Regions from separate parts of the Bradyrhizobium sp. T-12 genome, predicted to be linked through region 2. Evidence: predicted binding sites of a transcription regulator. Region 2 holds the regulator's gene; each other region holds the start of a gene.
The links. Region 2 encodes LexA, which represses DNA repair genes until DNA is damaged. Its sites were predicted from a motif close to TGTTCNNNNTGTGTTCNG; they were not measured.
Positions count from the first base shown of each region.

Region 1: AC0WRY_RS03275 (helicase-related protein) is a predicted target of LexA. The motif match lies at 1,010-1,027, and genes of this name have one in related genera.
Region 3: AC0WRY_RS09225 (DUF3072 domain-containing protein) is a predicted target of LexA. The motif match lies at 1,408-1,425, and genes of this name have one in related genera.
Region 4: AC0WRY_RS11575 (putative DNA modification/repair radical SAM protein) is a predicted target of LexA. The motif match lies at 924-941, and genes of this name have one in related genera.

Region 1 is NZ_CM177756.1:683,127-685,323, forward strand. It holds gene AC0WRY_RS03270 (DUF3108 domain-containing protein) at 1-555, shown strand, start outside; gene AC0WRY_RS03275 (helicase-related protein) at 1,242-2,197, shown strand, end outside.
Region 2 is NZ_CM177756.1:3,445,366-3,447,562, forward strand. It holds gene AC0WRY_RS16145 (hypothetical protein) at 1-305, opposite strand, end outside; gene lexA (transcriptional repressor LexA) at 813-1,514, opposite strand; gene AC0WRY_RS16155 (molybdopterin molybdotransferase MoeA) at 1,690-2,197, opposite strand, start outside.
Region 3 is NZ_CM177756.1:1,934,953-1,937,149, reverse strand. It holds gene AC0WRY_RS09250 (hypothetical protein) at 1-58, opposite strand, end outside; gene AC0WRY_RS09245 (hypothetical protein) at 200-457, shown strand; gene AC0WRY_RS09240 (hypothetical protein) at 552-800, shown strand; gene AC0WRY_RS09235 (hypothetical protein) at 896-1,105, opposite strand; gene AC0WRY_RS09230 (hypothetical protein) at 1,125-1,346, opposite strand; gene AC0WRY_RS09225 (DUF3072 domain-containing protein) at 1,462-1,656, shown strand; gene AC0WRY_RS09220 (DUF6496 domain-containing protein) at 1,734-2,024, shown strand; gene AC0WRY_RS09215 (hypothetical protein) at 2,037-2,197, opposite strand, start outside.
Region 4 is NZ_CM177756.1:2,457,378-2,459,574, forward strand. It holds gene AC0WRY_RS11575 (putative DNA modification/repair radical SAM protein) at 1-843, opposite strand, end outside; gene AC0WRY_RS11580 (ImuA family protein) at 1,005-1,799, shown strand; gene AC0WRY_RS11585 (Y-family DNA polymerase) at 1,690-2,197, shown strand, end outside.

The DNA.
Region 1 (2,197 bases), 2.8 Mb from region 2:
GGCTACCAGGCCTCCACCACCACCTCGAAGAAGACCGAAGAAATCCGCATCACGCTCGACAAGGGCAATGTGAAGGATTTTGCCATCCTCCCGGAGCCGCCGGTCGATCCCGACCGCATCGTCGTCACCGACGCCCATCGCCGCGGCGTCTGGGACCCCATGACGGCCTCGCTGCTGCGCGTGCCCGGCAATGGCGACCCCGTCTCGCCGGAGGCCTGCCACAACTCGGCGCCCGTGTTCGACGGCCGCATGCGCTACGACCTCAAGCTCGATTTCAAGCGCATGGAGACCGTGAAGGCGGAAAAGGGCTATCACGGCCCGGTCGTGGTCTGCTCGCTGTATTTCGTGCCGGTCGCGGGCTACATCCCCGACCGCCCCGTGATCAAATACCTCGCCGCCCAGCGCAACATCGAGATCGCCTTCGCCCCTGTGGCGGGCACCCGCATCCTGGTCCCGTTCTGGCTGAAAGTGCCGACGCCGCTCGGGCCCGCCATGCTGGAAGCGACCAGCTTCATCACCACAGCCCAGCCGCCGCGGGTGGCGAAGACGCAGTAGGACTACCGTTAACCCTCCCCTGGGGGGAGGGTCGGCTCGCAGCGCGTCCTCCCTCCGCCGTCATTCCGGGGTGCGCCCCTTGGCGCGAACCCGGAATCCATCGGGCCGCGGAGACTGTCTCACGACGGATTCCGGGTTCGCGACTGCGTCGCGCCCCGGAATGACGAGCGGAATTTTTGGCTCACAAAAGTTCCAGCAATTTCAATGGCCCTTCTACTGTGCATGGGGTTGTTTTCGCGAAAATGAGTTGGGAGGGGTGCGGTCCGGGAATCCATTTGACTCCTCCCCGATTCTGATTCGACTCCGCGCCGTCCCCAACTTAAGGCTTTCTGCCCTCCAAACGCCGCTTGTGCGGCGGCCTAAAACTCCATCTAGTTGCGGCCGATAAGACTCCCGCGACATGTTGCGTGAACGGAACGGGACTCAATCTGGAGTCAGCGATTCGGCCGCGATTCGTTCTAGAGTCGTTCCGAAGCTTAAGACGGGCAGGAAAAGCGTCGCAAAGTGAGACAGTTGCGGGAGGTTTGGGGAGCAGCTCCCACACACACGGTGTCGTCGCCCGGCCAGTGCGCAATGGCGCACCAGGACCGGGGGCATGACAGCGACGGGTGCGGATAGCGCCATGCACCCGACCGCCCCAATCCAGCACTGACATTCGCCCAAATCGCCACTACCTAATCCCTCAGATGCCCTTTTCCTCCTCCCCCTTCGCGTCCCATAGCGCCGCGTCCGATCGTGTGCCTGGCGCCGGCGTCACCGCGGTGCTCGGGCCGACCAACACCGGCAAGACCCATCTCGCGATCGAGCGGATGCTCGCGCATCCGTCCGGGATGATCGGCCTGCCGCTGCGCCTGCTCGCGCGCGAGGTCTACAACAAGATCGCCGCAAGGGTCGGCAGCGAGGCCGTCGCGCTCGTCACGGGCGAAGAGAAGATCAAGCCGAAGAGCCCGCGCTATTGGGTCTCGACCGTCGAGGCGATGCCGCGCGACCTCGATGTCTCCTTCCTCGCCGTCGACGAGGTGCAGATCGCGAGCGATCTCGAACGCGGCCACGTCTTCACCGATCGCATCCTCAACCGCCGCGGCCGCGACGAGACGCTGCTGCTGGGTGCGGCGACGATGCGCCCGATCATCGAGCGCCTGTTGCCGGGCGTCTCCATGATCACGCGGCCGCGCCTGTCGCAGCTGGAATTTGCCGGTGATCGCAAGATCACGCGCCAGCCGCGCCGCACCGCCATCGTCGCGTTCTCGGCCGATGAAGTCTATGCCATCGCCGAGCTGATCCGCCGCCAGCACGGCGGCGCTGCTGTCGTATTGGGCTCGCTGAGCCCGCGCACGCGCAATGCGCAGGTCGAGATGTTCCAGAACGGCGACGTCGATTATCTCGTCGCCACCGACGCCGTCGGCATGGGCCTCAATCTCGACGTCGATCACGTCGCCTTTGCCTCCGACCGCAAGTTCGACGGCTATCAGTTCCGCCGCCTGACGCCGTCCGAATTCGCGCAGATCGCCGGCCGCGCCGGCCGCGCCACCCGCAACGGCACCTTCGGCACCACCGGCCGCTGCGCGCCGTTCGAGCCCGAACTCGTCAACGCGCTGCAGAACCACACTTTCGATCCCGTGAAGATGCTGCAATGGCGTAA
Region 2 (2,197 bases):
GTCACCAGCACGTATTTGCCATCAGGGAATTCGATCGCATCGTGATGGCGATCGGGAATGTGCGGATCGATCTTGCCGAACTTGCCGACGCGGGAGTTGACGGTGCGCGTCCAGATCCAGCGGTTGTCGTAACGGACGTTGTCTGCGAAGGCGAGCTCCGTTCCCGGCAGCAGGCAGACCGCAACGGAGAGGTCGGCTTCGGAGGCGAAGCCGCGCGTCGAGGTGCCGCGGAAGGTTGTCGTGACGATGGTCTCGCCGACTTCTGCGGGGCGCGTCGCGACGGCATGCAGGCTATAGTCACACATCGGGTGCTCCTCATGTGAAGATAGCGACCCGCGCCTCTCGGAGGCACAGGCCTCTGTCAGAGTTTAAACACCAACGTTGTGCTTGGTTGTAGGCAAATCTGCGGCTGGGATCCGCACCCCGCGATCACTTTAACTTTCCCGAATTCGCCAGGAACAAAGCTGGCTGCGGTGCATTACGCCGGCGCCTGTCACGACACTTCGCATTGCCGGCGCGATCGCGGCGCTGCGCAATTGGGTGTTGCGGACATGGCAATGCGATGGCGCGGCAACGGCCCCGTGCCCCGACCGCTGCCCAAACGATCTGGTCTTCCGAACGCGAAACGCCGTGACGCGATGTTGCTGCGGTCCGCCGAAGATGGCCGTGGAGGAGGGGCCGGATAATCTGTGCAGAACCAGAATGATCATCCAGCCGGAGCGGACATTCATCCGCTCCAATCTCAGATCGGCGACGCCGACCGAAGGCGCACGCAGGCGCCAAAACTACTTTCGGACTGAGTCCTTCCGGACTCAGTACTTCCGGTAAAGCCCAATCAGCTTGCCCTGAATCTTCACCCGGTTCGGCGGCAGGATACGCACCTCATAGGCGGCATTGGCAGGCTCGAGCGCGATCGACGCGCCGCGGCGGCGGAAGCGCTTGAGCGTAGCCTCCTCGTCGTCGATCAGCGCCACCACGATGTCGCCGGTGTCGGCGCTCTCGTTGCGCTGGATCAGCGCCATGTCGCCGTCCAGGATACCGGCCTCGACCATGGAATCACCGCGCACCTCGAGAGCGTAATGCTCGCCCGAGCCGAGCATGTCGGGCGGCACGCTGATGGTGTGGCTGCGGGTCTGCAATGCCTCGATCGGCGTGCCGGCCGCGATCCGGCCCATCACGGGCACCGCAACGGGCCGCTCGCCCTCGTCCACGGGCGGGCTGGAGCTCGCGCGGATCTTGCCGAGATTGCCCTCGATGACGCTTGGCGTGAAGCCGCGCCGGGCGCCGGCGGCAGCCTGGAGCTCCGGCAGCTTGATCACTTCGATGGCGCGGGCGCGGTTGGGCAGCCGGCGAATGAAGCCGCGCTCCTCGAGCGCGGTGATCAGGCGGTGGATGCCCGACTTCGAGCGCAGGTCGAGCGCATCCTTCATCTCGTCGAAGGAGGGCGGCACGCCGCTTTCCTTCAAACGCTCGCTGATGAACCGCAGAAGCTCGTATTGTTTGCGCGTTAACATCTCGACCAAAGTCCCCCGGTTGATGTCGTTCGATTCCGAGACGATGAGTTCAGCGATAAGCCGCTACATCCTCGAAACAAATCATGAACGGACACTATATGTTCGATACATGTTCCGCAACTGCTTAATTTACCGTGAACGAAGCGCGGTTCGCGGAATGCGTGTGGCCGTGCACTCAGACGGGGAGCCGCAGCACCTCGCAGGGGCTGCCGGCCTCGGCCTTGGGTGCGAACGGTGGGCGCACGAGAAGTACCTGTGCCGCAGCAAGATTCGCAAGCAGAGAGGAATCCTGATGGCTGACGGGAAGCGCGACCGGCGTGCCGTCGTCGCGCAGCTCGAGGCGCGCGCGCAAGTAATCCTCGCGCTGGTCGTTGGCACCGAGATCGCAGGCGAGCACGGCGCGTTCGCGACGATGATGAATCACCGAGCGGCCCGACAAGGCGCGAATCAGCGGCACCATGAACAGGAAGGCGCACACATAGGACGACACGGGATTGCCGGGCAGGCCGATCACGCGCATGGCGCCGAGCCGCCCGTGCATCATCGGCTTGCCCGGCCGCATGGCGATCTTCCAGAACGCCATCGCGATGCCTTCGTCCCTGAGTGCCTGCTGGACCAGGTCGTGGTCGCCGACCGACGCGCCGCCGGTCGTGATCAGGATATCGGCACCGCTCTCGCGGGCG
Region 3 (2,197 bases), 1.5 Mb from region 2:
TGTCCGCGGCCGCGTTGCGATAGGCCAGCGAGCGGTAAAGAAAGACTACCTTACCCATGTCGATGTTCCCGTTTTGCTGGTGCTCATCCTCGCAAGCCCGGCATGAACGTCGGATGAAGCCGTTGATGACAATTCCTTCATTCAAATGGAACCAGCGAATTATCGCCCGCGTTGCATGCCAAATTGGGATGCTGTTCCCATGCGCGCAAAAAAGTCGTCGGACTTGATCTCTGCGACCGGCCTCATCAGGCTGATGACGCATACCTTGATGGGCGCAGCCCTCGGCCTCGCCTTCAGTCTCGCGCTGATCCTCTGCAATCCGGCCGTCGCCGGCCTGCTCAGTCACGGCGGAAACCAAGCCGCGATCATCTTCGCTCTCACATTGGTGACGACTTTCGCCATCGGCGCGACACTTACCGGCGTCGTGTTCATCCTCGCCGAGGACAAGCAATCTTGAAGCGTGCGCTAAGCGCCCGAAGGCTTTGCGGGGAACTCCTGCGCTCAACGGCGGTTGGCTGCCTGCGTCAATTTAACCCAGGGAGTTCCCTCGCATGACAACGACCAAGCTCGTTCTCACCGCAATGCTGGCGACCGGTCTCGCCGCCGCGCCGCTCGCAGCACAGGCCAAGTCGCACAAGGCGAAACATGGATCGTCGATGTCGTCGTCGCAGACCACCGGCGCCAACACCAAGGCGTCCAAGGGCGCCGATCCCTCCGGCCAGGGCGGTTCGGGCCCCGGCTCCGACCAGGGCGGCACCATGACGAACAAGACCAGCAAGGGCATGACCAACACCAAGTGAGCCCAGGCCGGCACGACATCAAAAGCCCCGCGGCGACGCGGGGCCTTTTTCTTGGTCTCAGTCTGCAATCAAACACCAAATGGTCAGGCGTCAGCTCATGGCGGCCGGCGCGTTCCGAGATTGAGCCCGCGCCCCTCAGCATTCGTCTTCACGAGATGATCGAGCTGCGCCCGTTTGCGTCCGATCAGAAGTTGGGCCGCAGCATCATCAAGACCCGCGCGCTGCAACTGCCGGATGGCAGAGCCCAGTTCGAGAATCTCGGCGCGCAACCTCAAGATCCGGTAACTGTCCGGGTCCTCATCCACGGCGCCCCCCTCAAAGATTTCATCGCCCTCTGCTCGCGCGCTGGGGAATACCGGCTGTCTTCACGAGACGAAGGCGCACGCGGTCTCGGACGTCAGGCAGGACATCGGGACCGCCGGCGGCATTCCATTTCCCGATCAGCAAATTGACCTTTCGGCGCAGATCCATCTGCGCCAGGGCCTGTTCGGTGCAATCGCGATCGCCGTTGACGGAAGCGCGCACGGACGCCTCGACGTCGGCCATCTCCAGCCTCAAGGCACTGATTTTACGTCGAATTTCATTAATTCTGTTGTCCATGGCTTGTTAGAACAAAATAAGAACATATAGTCAAGCCACGAATTCAGGACGGAGATGCCAGATGCAGGTTCAAGGTAAATACGACGCCAGGATCTTTCTTGCCCAGCAGATGACGCGGGCGCAATCGCTGCGGCTGAAACGGCTGAGCGAAGAGGCCTATCAGCCCGCACAATATGCGCGCGACCTGTCCTCCACCGAGGCCGCACGGCGCATCCAGGTGCTGGAAGCGGAGATCGAGCTGGCGAATTCCTTCTAGGCTTTCGCCTGGAAGGTTGCGCGCTCTTCGGAACCATGCCCGTGTCGAACGGTTCTTCCGGCCAAGGGAGAACATGCATGGCACGCAAGGCAAAGAAGCGCCGCTACTCACGCAGCTCCGGCAGCGATGTCGAAAGCGAGATGCGCCGCTACAAGAAGGGCACGGCCAAGAGCGGCCGCAAAGGCCGTGGCGGACGCGTGAAGAGTCGCAAGCAGGCGATCGCGATCGGGCTGTCGAAGGCGCGCAAGAAGGGCAAGAAGGTCCCGAAGAAGGCCAGCAAGAAGACGTCCAAGAAGAAGACGACCAGGAAGCGGACGACGAAGAAGACAGCCAGGAAATCGTCGAAGCGCAAATCCAGCACGCGTTGATGCTGACCTGTCTCAGATCATGCTGCCCGGCATGAAGCAGCGGATCGAGACTCCGAAAGCCGTCTTCACCGGCCACACCATGGTGCGGCCGGCGCGGTTCGGCTCGGTGATGACGGCTTCATCGGGCACCTCGACCCACTCCCCGTCGAGCCGCACGCGATAGTGCCCGTTGT
Region 4 (2,197 bases), 990 kb from region 2:
GTGCTCGCGCAGCAGCGGCGGCTGCACCAGCGGCAAGGCGCGGCTCGCGTCGGGGATCGGGCTGAAGGCGGAATAATAGACGCGCCGCAGCTTGTACGAGCCGTAGAGATTGGAGCTGGTGTGGAGAATGGTGTGATCGGAGGCGCTGTCGGCGCCGACGATCATCTGCGTGCTCTGGCCCGCCGGCGCGAAGCGCTGCGGCCTCGCCTTCGTCTTTGCTTTGCGGTCGTCCTCGGCTTCGTCCAGCTTCAGCCGCAGCCGGCCCATGGTGCGGCGGATCGCGCGCACGTCCTTCTCGGGCGCGAATTGCTGCAGGCTGGTCTCCTCGGGCATCTCGATATTGATGGAGAGGCGGTCGGCATATTTGCCGGCCTCCGCGATCAATGCGTCATCGGCCTCGGGAATGGTCTTGAGATGAATGTAGCCGCGGAAGTGATGCTCCTCGCGCAGTCTTCGCGCGACGCTGACCACCTGCTCCATGGTGTAATCGGGGCTGCGGATGATGCCGGAGGAAAGGAACAGGCCCTCGATGTAATTGCGCCGGTAGAAGTCGAGCGTCAGCTTGACCACTTCCTCGATGGTGAAGCGGGCGCGCGGCACGTTCGAGGAGGCGCGGTTGACGCAATAGAGGCAATCGTAATTGCAGGCGTTGGTCAGCAGCACCTTGAGCAGGGAGATGCAGCGTCCGTCCGGTGCGTAGGAATGGCAGATGCCCATGCCGGGCGCGGTCGAGCCCATGCCCTTGCGGTCGCTGGAATCCCGCTTTTCAGTACCGCTGGAGGCACAGGACGCGTCGTACTTGGCGGCGTCGGCCAGGATTTCCAGCTTGCGTTGTACGTCCATGTTTGAATCCCGTTGATTCCACTGATGAATCCGCAAGCGCGCCAATTCGATTGACTCTCCGCGCGCCGTTAGCTTTATATTAGAACATATCATGAACAAATGAGCCAGCCATTGGTTCTCTTCGAGAGCCACCGGCAATCACCTCTGAAGGAGCGGCGAGCATGAGCGGCGCACGTCTAAGCGCGCTTGCGACCTTGCGCGGCCAGATCGAACGCATCGAGACCGCGGAGATCGTGCACCAGCACGATCGGGTCGCGCTCGGCCATAACGAGGTCGATGCCGTGCTGAAGGGCGGGCTCGCGCGCGCGGCGATCCATGAGGTGTTTTGCGAGGGGCGGCAGGGTACGACCGCCACAGGATTCGTCATGGGTCTTGCGGGACGCGTGAGCGCGCAGCGGCCGCTGTTGTGGGTGCGGCAGGATTTTTCGGAACTGGAAGCCGGCGCGCTGTCGATGAGCGGGCTCAAAGAGCTCGGCCTCGACCCGCGCCGCGTGGTGACGGTGCGCGCCGCCGATGTCGAGAGCGCGCTGCGAACCTCGGCCGATGCGCTTGCCTGCGACGCGCTGGGGGCCGTCGTGCTCGAGCTCTGGGGGGAGACCAGGCAGTTCGATCTCGTGGCGAGCCGCAAGCTGACGCTGGCCGCGCAAGGCTCCGGCGTCACCGGTCTCTTGCTGCGCATGGCGGCGCAGCCGCTGCCCTCGACCGCAGAGACCAGGTGGATGTTGCGCGCGGCACATTCGCCGCCGGGAGCTGTGTGGAGTGCCTGGGGCGCGCCGCGCTTCGATGCCGAGCTCTTGCGCAATCGTCATGGCCCCTGCGGCCGGTGGATCATGGAATGGAATTGTGATGAGTGCCAGTTCAGTGAGCCGAAGGCGTATTCTCAGCTTGTGGCTGCCGCGCCTGCCCATCGACCGGATCCAGCGGTTCTTGCAGGTGAGCGGCGGCGCGCAGGATGAACCCGGCATCGTCGTCATCAAGGACAACAATGCGCTGGTGATCCATGCGCTGGACGAGGCCGCCGAGCGCCTCGGCCTGTATATCGGCCAGCCGCTGGCGAATGCGCGGGCGATGTGTCCGGATTTGCGTGTATTCGACGCCGATGTCGTGGCCGATGCGAAGACGCTCAGCGACATCGCCGATTGGTGCGATCGCTTCACGCCGCTGGTGGCGCTCGATCCGCCGCATGGGCTGTTCCTCGATATCACCGGCTGCGCACATCTGTTCGGCGGCGAGGCTGCGCTGCTCAAGACGCTGGTCCGCGCGCTCGCCCGCCAGGGCTTTGCCGTCGGTGCGGCGATCGCCGGCACGTCGATCTGCGCGCGTACGCTGACGCGGCAGGCATCTGGCAGCATCG